Regions from separate parts of the Paenibacillus sp. FSL E2-8871 genome, predicted to be linked through region 1. Evidence: predicted binding sites of a transcription regulator. Region 1 holds the regulator's gene; the other holds the start of a gene.
The links. Region 1 encodes CtsR, which represses protease genes until heat stress. Its sites were predicted from a motif close to ATGGTCAATAAAGGTCAAACA; they were not measured.
Positions count from the first base shown of each region.

Region 2: clpP (ATP-dependent Clp endopeptidase proteolytic subunit ClpP) is a predicted target of CtsR. The motif match lies at 5,029-5,049, and genes of this name have one in related genera.

Region 1 covers NZ_JBBOBV010000001.1:4,001,821-4,009,571, reverse strand. The annotation lists rRNA gene NYE25_RS18380 (23S ribosomal RNA) at 1-867, shown strand, start outside; rRNA gene rrf (5S ribosomal RNA) at 996-1,112, shown strand; gene NYE25_RS18370 (GNAT family N-acetyltransferase) at 1,533-2,705, shown strand; gene NYE25_RS18365 (CtsR family transcriptional regulator) at 3,093-3,554, shown strand; gene NYE25_RS18360 (UvrB/UvrC motif-containing protein) at 3,585-4,109, shown strand; gene NYE25_RS18355 (protein arginine kinase) at 4,138-5,202, shown strand; gene clpC (ATP-dependent protease ATP-binding subunit ClpC) at 5,238-7,706, shown strand.
Region 2 covers NZ_JBBOBV010000001.1:4,812,971-4,820,721, forward strand. The annotation lists gene whiA (DNA-binding protein WhiA) at 75-1,004, shown strand; gene NYE25_RS21920 (HPr family phosphocarrier protein) at 1,102-1,371, shown strand; gene NYE25_RS21925 (SIMPL domain-containing protein) at 1,520-2,275, shown strand; gene NYE25_RS21930 (PdaC/SigV domain-containing protein) at 2,402-3,502, shown strand; gene NYE25_RS21935 (GDSL-type esterase/lipase family protein) at 3,612-4,250, shown strand; gene clpP (ATP-dependent Clp endopeptidase proteolytic subunit ClpP) at 4,346-4,942, opposite strand; tRNA gene NYE25_RS21945 (tRNA-Arg) at 5,136-5,210, opposite strand; gene NYE25_RS21950 (sugar-binding transcriptional regulator) at 5,546-6,598, shown strand; gene gap (type I glyceraldehyde-3-phosphate dehydrogenase) at 6,701-7,711, shown strand.

The sequences.
Region 1 (7,751 bases):
CTGTGAAGATGCAGGTTACCCGCGACAAGACGGAAAGACCCCATGGAGCTTTACTGCAGCTTGATATTGAATTTGGGTACGATCTGTACAGGATAGGTGGGAGCCGTAGAAATCGGAGCGCAAGCTTCGGTGGAGGCGCCGTTGGGATACCACCCTGATCGTATCTAGGTTCTAACCTAGTACCCTAATCGGGTACGGGGACCGTGTCAGGCGGGCAGTTTGACTGGGGCGGTCGCCTCCTAAAGAGTAACGGAGGCGTTCCAAGGTTCCCTCAGAATGGTTGGAAATCATTCGAAGAGTGCAAAGGCATAAGGGAGCTTGACTGCGAGACCTACAAGTCGAGCAGGGACGAAAGTCGGACTTAGTGATCCGGTGGTACCGCATGGAAGGGCCATCGCTCAACGGATAAAAGCTACCCTGGGGATAACAGGCTTATCTCCCCCAAGAGTCCACATCGACGGGGAGGTTTGGCACCTCGATGTCGGCTCATCGCATCCTGGGGCTGAAGTAGGTCCCAAGGGTTGGGCTGTTCGCCCATTAAAGCGGTACGCGAGCTGGGTTCAGAACGTCGTGAGACAGTTCGGTCCCTATCTGTCGTGGGCGCAGGAAATTTGAGAGGAGCTGTCCTTAGTACGAGAGGACCGGGATGGACGTACCGCTGGTGCACCAGTTGTTTCGCCAGAAGCATGGCTGGGTAGCTACGTACGGACGGGATAAGCGCTGAAAGCATCTAAGCGTGAAGCCCCCCTCAAGATGAGATTTCCCAATTAGTAAGACCCCTTGAAGACGACGAGGTAGATAGGTTGGAGGTGGAAGTGCAGTAATGCATGGAGCTGACCAATACTAATCGGTCGAGGGCTTATCCTATACTTAGAACGCAAATTCAATTCGGATTCAGTTTTCAGGCATCAAGCCTGTAACACGCTAAGAAATTCATTCTCACTTCTGGTGATGAACGAAATTTCACGCGGCAGCGTCTGTTTCACAGACGCATGTTTGGTGGCGATAGCGGAGGGGTTCCACGCGTACCCATCCCGAACACGACCGTTAAGCCCTCCAGCGCCGATGGTACTTGGACCGAAGGGTCCTGGGAGAGTAGGACGTTGCCAAGCACAATTAGACCACTGTTGAGTAATCGACAGTGGCTTTTTTGCGTTTATTATATACTGTGGAAAACTTGTGGATAAACTTTTGGATTTGCAGAAAAGTTACGCACATGTGGATAGATGATTGAAAGAGAAATAATCCCTAAATAGTGTGGATTAAATACATATTTATATGGATCTGTCAACAGAAAACCTAAGTAGTACACGGGTTGCTGTGGATATAACCGGGATTATGTGGATAGAGCTATTGATAAGTGGATAACTATTTTAACTTGGATGTGACAAGATTTCAAGACTATTTTTAAAACTGCATAGAGCTGTGGATAACTAAAAATAAAGTTATAAATAATGCAATAGATTAGCGCACAATTGACGCTCTTGTTATACTTATCCTAAAAGTAATTTTATAAAGGATGAGGTGAGTTTGTGGTAATAAGACAGTTACGTTCAGAAGAATTCGATGCAAGCATGAACTTGTCAGAATATGCTTTTCAGTACAAGCTTCCTAGTGAAAAAAGGGCAAGTGCTAAAGAAAGATTTAAGGCTGAACAGGTATGGGGTGCTTTTGAGGACGGAACATTGGAAGCTAAATTGACGATTATACCTTTCCAAGTCTACATACAGGGCAGAGTGGTACCTATGGGTGGTATAGCAGGAGTGGCTACATGGCCAGAGAACCGCAGACAAGGACATGTGGCAAATCTATTGTCTCATGCGCTGCATACGATGAATGAGGCAGGTCAAACGCTCTCTTTTCTACACCCGTTCTTGATTCCGTTTTATCGTAAATTTGGCTGGGAGGTTTATTGTGAATATAAGAAATACTCTATTCCAGTAGCGAAGTTTCCCAAAAAGGTCGAAGTTGAGGGCAAGGTTAAACGGGATATAAAAGATATCGAAGTATTAGATAGCCTATACAATCGATTCGCTGTCAGATATAACGGGACACTTAAGCGCGATTTGGACTGGTGGGAGAACTCTGTTCTAGATGATGAAGGAAAGAGTGCAGTATTTTACTCCAAGAGTGGTGAACCAGAGGGATATGTGCTGTATAAGGTAGAGAACAGAGAACTGGTTATTGATGAATTTGTTTTTTTGAATGAACAAGCTCGGCAGGGGCTGTGGACATTTCTTGCGAACCATGATTCGATGGTGACCGGTGCATCCTTAAAGCTAGTGCCTTCGGATGACATGTTACCTTTCTTGCTGCCAGATCCACGTATAGGACAAGAGAATTATCCTTATTTTATGGGGCGGATTGTTAATGCCAAGTCATTCATTGAAACTTACGCCTTCAGAGGAAATAGTAGTCAAAAGAAGCAGCTAATATATATCGAAGATAAGTATGCACCTTGGAATGATGGGTTATGGGCATGGAATATCTCTAATGAGGGCTCGGCTACTTTGATACGAGTGGAAGGGGAACGGGCGGAAGCAGACTTGAGCTGTGATATAGGCATTTTGACGGCCTTGATGCTTGGATACAAACGACCAACAGAGATGGCTCGTTATGGAAGTGTCTCTGGCCACGCAGCAGCACTGGAATGGTTTGAAGAAATTATTCCACAAGCACAGACAGCTTTATTTGATCATTTTTAAAAATATAAGAAAGTATAAGTTTCACGCTATACATTATCCTTATATTTCTCGCATAAACGCTTATCGTCCTAATAAGGACAACGAAGACGTTTATACTTGACAAAAATTAGGCTCTCCCCTTCGAAAGAAGTTGGGAGAGTTCTTTATTTCCGAATACATTCGCTGAAAAAAGTGAAAAATAAGAGAATCCACTTGGAATTAGCACAGAATATGTTATAATATTAAAAAGTCAAAGAAAGTCAAAGTCAACGAAGCATAATGACAGCGATCCGATCCTCTGAACACGTGGGATTATCCACAAATGTTTAAGTTCAATTAAAGACCATTGTCATTATGAATGCAAGTTGCAATCGGTATTATAAAGATTTAAGCACTGGAGGATGAGTGATGCGCAATATCTCTGATATTATCGAACAATATCTGAAGAATATTTTGCATGAAAGTCCCGAAGGTACGGTGGAAATCCAGCGAAATGACCTGGCGGACCAGTTCTCATGCGTACCGTCACAGATCAATTATGTCATCAGTACACGCTTTACTCTGGAAAAAGGTTATGTGGTGGAAAGTAAGCGTGGTGGCGGGGGATATATTCGTATTCAACGTTTTGAATTACCACCAACCGTGGCACTGCATGCCCATTTAAACCATACTATAGGTGGCGGGATTGATCAGAACGCTGCTGAAGGGCTGATTTATCAGCTGGAGGAAGCTGGTTTTCTAAGTAAGCGTGAAGCGTGCCTTATGCGCGCTGCTGTTTCTCGGGAATGCCTAACGGTTAAGATTCCATACCGGGATGAGATTCGTGCCAAGATTATGAAGGCGATGTTAATCTCTTTGTTAGGCAAATAATTGTCAACCATAAGGGAGGGGCTTTCGCTTATGCAATGCCAGGAATGTGGCGTCAAGCCGGCAACACTCCACTTCACTAAGATCGTGAATGGAGAGAAGACGGAGTTTCATATCTGCGAGAGCTGTGCACGGGAGAAGGGTGAACTCATTCCCGGAACGGCTGGAGGATTCTCCATCCACAGTCTGCTCTCAGGTCTGCTTGATCTTGAAGGTGCCGGCAAGGAGAAGTCGGCTGCAACGAAGACAACGCAGAGTCTGCAATGTGAGAATTGTGGGATGACGTACTCCCAGTTTAGTAAATTAGGCCGTTTTGGCTGTAGCTCCTGTTATGAATATTTTAACAGCGCACTGGACCCGCTTTTTAAGCGAGTGCACGGCAGTACTTCACATGTAGGTAAGATTCCGAAACGTGCAGGAGCTCAGATTGTGTTTAGACGCCAAATTGATGAACTCAAGCAGGAATTACAGCAAAGTATTACACAAGAAGAATTCGAGAAAGCAGCGGAGCTGCGAGATCAGATTCGTAAACTTGAAAAAGAAATAGCACAAGAGTAAAGTCTTTGATATATAGGGGGGATATGACATGTCAAGTCTCCGATTTACTGAACAAGCGCTTAGTGATTGGATGCGTTCTGGAGGTAGTCATTCTGAGATTGTAATTAGCAGTCGTATGCGTATTGCCCGTAATCTAGAGCATCTTCCGTTCCCAATGCTGGCTTCCTTAGAGCAATCGGAAGAAGTATTAGAGCTACTGGCTCCTGTGTTTCATGAGGAAGCAGCTGCAGATTTCGGATCTTTTCAACTCCTAAAGCTTGATGAAGTGAATGAACTGGACAAAAAGGTACTGGTTGAGAAGCATCTAATCAGTCCTAACTTGGCTAATGATTCGCGCAGTGCGGCTGTCTTATTAAATGAAGATGAGTCGGTCAGCATCATGATTAACGAAGAGGACCATCTGCGAATCCAGTGTCTGTTTCCTGGTCTTCAGGTTAGAGAAGCATGGGATCGTGCGACGGCGATCGATGATATATTCGAGGCAGCTGTCAATTACGCTTTTGATGATAAAAGAGGATATTTGACTAGTTGTCCCACCAATGTTGGTACTGGGCTTCGTGCCTCGGTAATGCTGCATCTACCAGCGCTTGTAATGACTCATCAGATCAATCGCATATTGTCTGCAGTGAACCAAGTGGGATTGACTGTAAGAGGAATTTACGGTGAGGGTAGCGAAGCAGTAGGGAACATCTTTCAAATTTCTAATCAGATCACTCTCGGTCAAACGGAAAGTGAAATTATAGAGAACCTTCACAGTGTAGTTACCCAGATTATTGAGCATGAGCGAAATGCACGTGAACGGTTGCTTGTTGATTCCGCCTTGAGAATAACAGACCGAGTGAAGCGTTCTTACGGAATTTTATGTTATGCAGCTCTTATGGAGCTTAAAGAATCTGCTCAACGCCTATCTGATGTGAGACTTGGGGTTGACCTTGGTATTCTGGAAGGTCTTTCGATTTCAGTGCTTAATGAACTTAACGTTAAGACACAGCCAGGATTTCTGCAAAAGATGTTCGGCGATGAGCTGAACGCTACTGAACGAGATATGTATCGGGCAAAACTGCTCCGAGAAACACTGGGAACACAACATTAATATAGATATTTATTATTCATGGAGGTGCAGGAGATATGATGTTTGGAAGATTTACGGAACGCGCACAAAAAGTGCTAGCGCTGGCGCAGGAAGAAGCTGTTCGTTTAGGACACAACAATATTGGTACAGAACATATTTTGCTCGGACTTATTCGTGAAGGAGACGGCATTGCTGCTAAGGCATTAATAGCTTTAGGGCTAGGTCTTGAAAAAATCCAGGACGAAGTGGAGACACTGATTGGCAGAGGTCAAGAACAGCCTACGAACATTGCTTATACTCCTCGCGCTAAAAAAGTGATTGAGCTGTCGATGGACGAAGCCCGCAAATTGGGTCATACGTATGTTGGCACTGAGCATATTTTGCTTGGACTTATCCGTGAAGGGGAAGGTGTCGCGGCTCGTGTGCTTAATAACCTCGGCATCAGCTTGAACAAAGCTCGTCAACAAGTTCTTCAGCTCCTAGGAAGCAGCGAGGCTGCCTCTAGTCATAGCGGGACTCCGGCTAACGTCAGCACACCGACCCTAGATGGTCTTGCGCGCGATTTGACCGCCTATGCTAAGGAGGGCAATCTAGATCCAGTTATCGGCCGTAGTAAAGAAATTGAACGTGTTATTCAGGTACTGAGTCGCCGGACTAAGAATAACCCGGTACTGATCGGTGAACCTGGTGTTGGTAAAACAGCTATCGCTGAAGGACTTGCACAAAAGATTATCAATAATGAAATCCCAGAAACACTTCGCGACAAACGCGTCATGACGCTCGACATGGGCTCAGTAGTGGCTGGAACAAAATATCGCGGTGAGTTTGAAGACCGCCTCAAGAAAATTATGGATGAGATTCGCCAAGCAGGTAATATCGTGCTCTTTATCGATGAGCTTCATACGCTGATCGGTGCTGGTGGCGCGGAAGGTGCGATTGACGCATCTAACATTCTGAAGCCGGCTTTAGCCCGTGGAGAACTTCAGTGCATTGGTGCGACTACGCTTGACGAATATCGTAAATATATTGAAAAAGATGCTGCGTTGGAGCGTCGTTTCCAACCGATTACGGTGGATCAGCCATCTCCAGAAGAAGCGGTCCAAATTCTGTTCGGACTTCGCGATCGTTATGAAGCGCATCACCGTGTGAAGATTACGGATGAAGCTATAGTGGAAGCAGTGAAGTTGTCCGATCGTTACATCCCGGATCGTTTCCTGCCAGATAAAGCGATTGACCTTATCGATGAAGCAGGATCTAAAGTAAGGCTTCACTCTTACACCATCCCGCCAAATCTGAAGGAACTTGAAATGCGCTTGGATGATATCCGTAAGGAGAAGGATTCCGCAGTACAGAGTCAAGAGTTTGAAAAAGCGGCGGCCTTGCGTGATACAGAGCAAAAAATCCGTGAAGAGCTTGATACGACTAAGAATCAATGGAAAGAAAAACAGGGTCGCACGGATTCAGAGGTTACACCTGAAGACATCGCACAGGTTGTAGCTAGCTGGACGGGTATACCTGTAAGCAAGCTGAAGGAAGAGGAGACCGACCGTCTACTTAACATGGAGGCTTTACTGCATGAACGAGTGATCGGTCAGGACGAAGCTGTTAAGGCAGTTAGCCGGGCACTACGCCGTGCGCGTGCGGGTCTTAAAGATCCGAAACGTCCAATGGGTTCCTTTATCTTCCTCGGTCCTACTGGTGTAGGTAAAACTGAGTTGGCTCGTGCATTGGCTGAAGCCATGTTCGGCGATGAGAATGCGGTCATTCGTATTGATATGTCGGAATACATGGAGAAGCACTCCACGTCCCGCTTAGTCGGAGCCCCTCCTGGATATGTTGGCTATGAAGAAGGTGGCCAATTAACCGAGAAGGTACGCCGGAAACCTTATTCTGTAGTGCTGCTTGATGAAATTGAAAAAGCGCACCCAGAAGTATTCAACATTCTGCTGCAAGTTCTTGAAGATGGTCGTTTAACTGACTCTAAAGGACGGGTAGTCGATTTCCGTAATACATTAATTATTCTGACTTCTAACGTAGGCGCACAAGCGATCAAGAAGAATTCGACACTTGGATTCACAGCTGTGCAAGATGCTGGAGCAGAATACGGTAATATGAAGGGCAAGGTTATGGAAGAGCTTAAGAAGAGCTTCCGTCCTGAGTTCTTGAACCGGATTGACGAAATCATCGTCTTCCATTCCCTCGATGAGAAGCATATTGCTGAAATCGTTACGTTGATGTCTGATGAGCTGCGCAAGCGGCTGCGTGAATATGATGTTGATTTCGTACTCACGGATGCGGCGAAGGCTTTCCTGGCTAAGGAAGGTTACGACCCAGCCTTTGGTGCACGTCCATTGCGTCGTGCGATTCAGAAGCATATTGAAGACCGTCTTTCCGAGGAATTGTTGAGAGGAAATATCCAAAAGGGTGATTCGCTCAACATTGATGAAGTTGGCGGAGAACTTGTAGTGAATAAAGTGGATGCTCCTGTAGCTCCATTGCTTGAAAAAGAAGTAGAATCCGAATAAAAAAAACGGAATAAAAAAAGCTTCCGCTCCTCAGTTTATAGAGGG
Region 2 (7,751 bases), 810 kb from region 1:
CTCAAAAGGACGCCGAAGGCGTTTATGCTTGTATATATGAATGACGTACTTATTTTCAGAAAGAGGTGAGACCCTTGTCTTTTGCGGCCCTTACCAAAAAAGAGCTGACGATGGTGGAGAGTGAGCCCTGTTGTGAGAAGGCGGAAATGTCAGCGCTTATCCGTATGAATGGATCTGTGCAGCTTTCAAGCAAAAAGGTGATTCTCGACATTTCGACGGAGAACGCCGCGATTGCAAGGCGGGTATATTCTTTACTTAAGAAATATTACCAGGTCCATATTGAGCTACTCGTGCGTAAAAAAATGCGTTTGAAGAAAAATAACGTTTATATCGTTAGAATCCCTAGTCGCGTACAGGAAATCTTAAATGATCTCAGAATTGTGTCCGAAGGATTTATTTTTACCGACGGTATTGATAAAGAGATTGTTGGGAATAACTGCTGTAAGCGTGCTTATTTGCGGGGTGCCTTTTTGGCGGGCGGATCCGTTAATAATCCGGAGGGTTCCTCTTACCATTTGGAGATTTCCTCGATGTATGAGGAGCATTGTAAGGCGCTGGTCGATCTGGCTGGTGAATTTCACCTAAACGCACGCTGCATTGAACGTAAAAAAGGGTTCATTCTATACATTAAAGAAGGCGAGAAGATTATCGAATTCTTAAGTCTGATCGGGGCGCATCAAGCGTTGTTCAAATTTGAGGATGTAAGAATTATGCGTGATATGCGTAATTCCGTGAATCGGATCGTGAACTGCGAGACCGCGAATCTCAATAAAACGATAAGTGCCGCGGTGCGGCAGATTGAGAATATCAAACTGCTGCAGCGAGAAGTGGGGCTGGAGAGCCTACCGGATAAACTGCGGGAAGTTGCAGAAATTCGAATGGCACATCCAGATATCAACCTTAAAGAGGTTGGTGAAATGCTGAAAGGTACGGTTAGTAAGTCCGGAGTAAATCATCGTCTTCGTAAGATTGATGAACTGGCGGACAAGGTTCGAGGCGGCTAGTCACTTTTTTTCTAGTGTGGTTTACGTTATAATGATATAATAATATAAAATTAATGTGAAATTTTTGGGGAGAACTCAATTAGGGGGTAAGCGTTTCATGACAAAGCACCCGGTAGTTGTTCGGTTGAAGACAGGGCTACACGCTCGACCGGCAGCATTGTTTGTGCAAGAAGCTAACAAGTTTTCGTCGGAGATTTTCGTGGAAAAAGACGATAAAAAAGTAAACGCCAAAAGTATTATGGGTATTATGAGCCTAGCGATCAGTTCCGGCACGGAGATCTATATCAGCGCGGATGGTGCAGACGCGGATCAAGCTGTAAACGCTTTGACGAGTCTCGTTAGCAAAGAAGAGCTTGAGAACCAATAATCTTTTGAAATGACTTTCTATCGCATGACTAAAAAGCCCATGGGGGCTTTTTTTTATACCAAAAAATAGATTTAGTTGTGCAACATTTACCAAAAAGACTCGTCTAGAGGATAATAACAAATCACAAAGGATGAAAGGGGCTGGCAATATGAAAGGTTTGGTAAAGAAGATTGGTTCAGTGTTGATTGTAGGGAGTTTGTTAATTGGAGGGATTAGCATGAGTGGTGTCTTCCAAGGCCCTGCAAAGGCTTACGCAGATGAAGTGCAGAAAAATGTCGTTAGTGTAGTAGGTAAAGGTGAATTGTCCATCAAGCCGGATATTGTATACTTGTCCATCGGTGTGGATACTACGGCTACAACTGCGCAAGAAGCGCAAAAGACAAATGCTGCTAAAATCCAAAAGATCACTACACTACTGAAGGGGACTTGGAAAATCGCAGATAAGGATATTCAAAGTACCCAGTTCTATGTGCAACCCAACTACAGTTATAGTGAAAAAGAAGGACAGCAAGTGAAAGGATACAACGCGAATCATACACTGTTAGTGTCCTATAGAGATCTGACCAAGGTTGGTGAATTGCTAGACGCTGCATCTGCGGCGGGGGCAAATAATATCGGAAATGCACGTTTTTCCGTGGAAGATACTTCTGCCTTTGAAGCTCAGGTGATTGAAAAGGCGATGGCGAACGCAGATGTTAAAGCAGGTGCTATTGCTAAGGCAGCTAAACGTAGCTTGGGTCAAGTAATCACGGTCAGCCAAAATGATGGCAATGTCACTCCGGTTTATTTTGAACAAAATCTAAAAATGGAAATGGCTGCAGCAGATGCTGGTGCAAGCACATCCGTTCAACCGGGAGTAGTTAAAGTTACAACACAGCTGAGCGTAATGTATGAATTGAAATAGTAGCAGAACAAGATGATTGCAGAGAGGAGAGGTGATCTTCCACTAGTAATAGTGGGGGGCGCCTCTTTTTTTGTGTAAATTCCCCAAGATTAGGTTTAATAAACTGGAAAGGAGTGGGAAAACAAGATGATGAATATTTCAAAAGAAACAGTACGCAAATGGGGCATAGGTTTGATGTCGGCGGGATTATTGCTTGGTGGAGGATTACTGCCTAGTGATAAGGGTTATGCAGCGTCTGATCAGACGAAGAGCAAGGCTATTGCTGCAAGTATTTTTTTAAAGGCGAACGGGTTAATTTCTCAGCAGACAGGTATTTTGCAGGAAGGGAAGGTCTGGATTCCGATTACCTTTATGCGTGATGTGCTGCAATTACCTCTAACATATGATAAAAAAGAAAATGCATACACGATCGGAAAGGGAACGTCTAAGGCCAAGTTGCTGTTATCTAGCTATGGTACTTCAATTTGGGTGAACAATTATTACATTCGAGAGTATGAAGGAAAGCTAATAAACAACCGGCTCTATGTTCCATCAGGTCTGTTAAATGATTATTTGGGCTATAAAGTGGATTGGAGTCGGGGCTCTAGTAGGTTGAATGTGGTGAATAGATCACAGAATGCGTTGATAGTAACCACGGAGATCTATGCTAAGGATCGAAAAGAGGCTTTGATCCAGCTTGATTATCCGAAGTTTAGTGGATTAAGCAATTCCAATGCACAGCAGGCCATGAATGATATTTTAAAAGAAAGTGCCATGAAATTCGCTGCAGGCGCAGAGAAGGATATCTCGAATCGATCCGGGTCAGAGCCTAAGTATACCTATGATATAGATTATGTGGTGACCTACAATCAGAATGGTGTGATCAGCTTAGTGATGTCACAGTATAGCGATACGGGCGGCGCTCATGGTATGACCAATCGGGAGGCGTTTACCTTTTCGCTCAAGGATGGCAAACGTCTGCTGTTGGGCGACCTGTTCGGAGCTAACCCAAACTACAAAAAAGAGTTGAATGCTAAGTTGAACAAGCTAGTAAAAGCGGAGGAAAGTTATTTGGGAGGGTTCAACGGATTGAATACGGAAAAGTATTTTTATCTGAAGGATGATCAGGTCGTGCTGTTCTTCCAATTGTATGAATACACAGCTTATGCTGCGGGATTCCCGGAATATCCCTTTACTTTCAAAGAACTGTTGCCGGAAGGCGGTAGCCCATTTGCTGCTGTAAAATAAATAGAGAAGTTGTAACCGCTAGTGTCACCACTGGACATCTCCCCCTTACCAGAATCACCTCGAATTCATATGCTAAATGGAGTAACTAGTTTATGAACGGGGGAGAGCTATGAGCTATGAATACACTGCAATTGGCGATTCCTTGACGACTGGATTTGGCGCTCTGCCAGGTAACGGTTTTGTACCGGTGTACCGTAGAATGGCGGAAGGGAGACTGCGTTCTAATGTAGCCTCTACGAATTTGGGCGTGAATGGATTGACTACTTCTGAACTGGAACAGCGGCTACGGGGGAGTGCAATGACTCGCGAAGCCATTCGAGCAGCCGACATCATCACTCTATCCATCGGTGGCAACGATTTAATCCATGCTGCGAAGGCTGCAGCTAGACAACCTGAAAATTTATCTAAAGAGCTGCGAAGATCATTGCAAGAATGCAAACAAAATTTTGCTGCAATTATGAGTATCCTCTTCCAATTGAAGACGGGAACGCGTAGACCTTTTATCATTCGGATTGTGGGACTGTATAATCCTTATCCTCAGGTAGTGGGTGCTACAGAGTGGGTGCGGCAGTTTAACCGCTATGCCTCACAGTACAGTAGCCGAGTATGTGGGTTTGCTTCTATCTATAGTGAGTTTGCAGGAAATGAGAGAGGGCTATTATCGATTGACCACTTACATCCGAATGGCCGAGGCTACCGTGTGATTGCTGAGAAACTCGATGCGCTTGGATATGGCGGTTTGATTTAATTGAGATTCGTATGAAGTGGTGGTCTGAAAAGTAAAGAGGCTGTGCGCTAACCATCAAGTGGATAGGGCACAGCCTCTTTGTGTTGTTTTATAGCTTACACACCGCTAGGCAGTGTTTTCTCGATGACTTTATCAACGATACCGTAAGTTGCCGCATCTGCAGCAGTCATGAAGTAATCACGATCTGTATCCTTCTCAATACGTTCTAGCGGTTGACCCGTACGTTCTGCAAGAATACGATTCAACTTATCACGCAATTTGAGGATACGGCGGGCACGGATTTCGATATCCGTTGCTTGACCTTGAGCACCACCCAGAGGTTGGTGAATCATGATCTCACTGTTAGGCAGTGCGAAGCGTTTGCCTTTAGCGCCAGCGTTAAGTAGGAAAGCTCCCATAGAAGCTGCCATACCCACACAGATGGTGGAAACGTCCGGTTTAATGTACTGCATTGTATCAAAAATAGCCATACCTGCAGTAATGGAACCGCCGGGGCTATTCACGTAAAGGTGAATGTCCTTCTCCGGATCTTCGGCAGCCAAGAACAGCATTTGTGCGATGATAGAATTGGCTACCACGTCATTAACCTCCGTTCCAAGGAAAATGATGCGGTCCTTCAGCAGGCGGGAATAGATGTCATAAGCGCGCTCACCGCGGTTGCTCTGTTCTACTACCATAGGAATATAACTCACGTGGAAAACCTCCTTGATATTGGTTCTTCAAATGTATTCATTTTTACTCTTGCCGTATTACCCACATGATAAACAAATTCAAACAAAAAGTCAAAGAAAGTCAAACTTATATTCAAAAAAAAGAGCCGACACGCGGCTCTTTGGTTAAGTAGTAGTATAGGCACTACTAAATTATGTACAAAAGTGAAATTAATGGCGCGCCCGCCAAGAATCGAACTTGGATCTCAGGCTTCGGAGGCCTACGTCATATCCATTGGACCACGGGCGCAACAAAAATGATTATAATACAATTTCTGTGCAATTGCAATGAATTAATATTACTGTACACAGGCTCTATCCCTAGTCTTCAAGGTGGACAAGCGGACATTGTGTTTCAATCAGCGAAAGAATCCGGATTGTTAATGACAGGTTTTTTGGAGCTGAACCTCTTTCCCAATCTTATAAATGTATAAGAAGACAAGCGCTTGAGAATTCTACTCTCGGAAGACTTGCACTTCGAGCAATATTTGGTTAGAATATGAGTGGGACTTAAAAAGTTTACCCGGGACATTTTGAGACCATGAACAAGGGAATAGAGGAAGACGAAGTTGCAGGAGTGAAAGTATGCGTAATTTATTAGATATCCAAAAGCAGCTTCTGCCTGATCTCATGGAAACCCTTAAGAGACGGTACACGATTCTTCATCAGATCATGCTGTCCGATATAATTGGGCGCAGAACGCTTGCCGCTTCGCTTGATATGACTGAGCGGGTACTGCGTGCCGAGACGGATCTTCTGAAATCGCAAGGGCTCATTGAGATCGAGAGCGTTGGCATGCGCATTAGCGCTGCTGGACGTAGACTGCTTGATTTGCTAGAGCCGGTCGTTAAGAGCCTGTTTGGTCTGGATGAGCTGGAAGAGAAAATTCGGGCAACGTACGGTCTGGATAAAGTTATTGTGGTGCCGGGTGATTGTGAGTCATCGCCGTTCACCAAACGTGAGCTTGGCCGAGCGGGTGCAAAAGCGCTGCTCAGTGTACTTCGTACAGATGATATAGTTGCTGTCACAGGTGGATCAACGCTTGCCGACATGGCTGATCAACTGACACCGCCGTTATCCCTTTCCTATAAGAACGCTTGGTTTGTTCCGGCGCGTGGTGGATTAGGAGAGAGTATGGAGATTCAAGCCAATACGATTGCTTCAACAATGGCAAAACGGGTAGGAGCGAATTACCGGTTGCTGCATGTACCTGATTTACTTAGTGGGGATGCCTACCAGTCACTAGCACTTGACTCTAATATTGGAGAGATTGTACAAATCATCCGCAGTTCGCGTATTATTGTACATGGGATTGGGGATGCCATTGAAATGACTCGTCGCCGCAAGCTGGATGAGGCAACTGTCTCAGAAATCCAGGGTGAGGGAGCCGTGGCTGAATCCTTTGGGTATTACTTTAACGAAGATGGTCAGGTTGTCCATACGATGCTTACGATGGGACTACGTCTAGAAGATATTGTTCGGACGGAGACAGTCATCGGTATTGCTGGAGGCAAACCAAAGGCCAAAGCCATTCATGCCATGCTGCGTTTCGGGCAGGAGAATATACTCGTCACCGACGAGGCTGCTGCTGTGGAAATCGGCAAGGAAATTGATAATCAGTTACAGATATCCTCGTAACTCACTAGAACATATATCTTGCATCATACTTAACATTGTTGTCATGACAGGCTTCACGGTCTGTTTTGAATAAATAAAACGAATTCTAGGAGGAACTATTCAATGAGTGTAAAAGTTGGAATTAACGGATTTGGACGTATTGGACGCCTTGCTTTCCGCCGTATTCAAAATGTAGAAGGTATCGAAGTGGTAGCAATCAACGACTTGACTGACGCTAAGATGCTTGCTCATTTGCTTAAATATGATACAACTCAAGGTAAATTCCAAGGTGATGTTGAAGTGCATGATGGCTTCTTCAAAGTCAATGGCAAAGAAGTTAAGGTTCTTGCTAACCGCAACCCTGAAGAATTGCCATGGGGCGACCTAGGCGTTGATATCGTACTTGAGTGCACAGGTTTCTTCACAACTAAAGAAGCTGCTGAAAAACACTTGAAAGGTGGAGCTAAGAAAGTAGTTATCTCCGCTCCAGCTACTGGCGACATGAAAACTGTCGTTTACAACGTTAACGATGACATTCTTGATGGTACTGAGACTGTTATTTCCGGCGCATCTTGCACAACGAACTGCCTAGCTCCAATGGCAAAAGTATTGAACGACAAGTTCGGTATCGTTGAAGGCTTGATGACTACAATTCACGCTTACACTGGTGACCAAAACACTTTGGATGCTCCACACGCTAAAGGTGACTTCAGACGCGCTCGTGCAGCAGCTGAAAACATCATTCCTAACACTACTGGTGCTGCTAAAGCAATCGGTCTTGTTATTCCAGAACTTAAAGGTAAATTGGATGGTGCGGCTCAACGTGTTCCAGTTGCAACTGGTTCCCTGACTGAGCTTGTAACTGTTCTTGATAAGAGCGTTACTGTTGAAGAAATCAACGCAGCAATGAAAGCAGCTTCCGATCCAGACACTTATGGTTACACTGAAGATGAAATCGTATCTTCCGATATCAAAGGTATGACTTTCGGATCCCTGTTCGATGCTACACAAACTAAAGTATTGACTGTTGGCGACAAACAACTCGTTAAGACTGTTGCTTGGTATGACAATGAAATGTCCTACACTGCACAATTGGTTCGTACTTTGGAGAAATTCGCTAAAATCGCTAAGTAATTGACTTGATATAAGTAACATCTATAGAGCGGAAACAGAA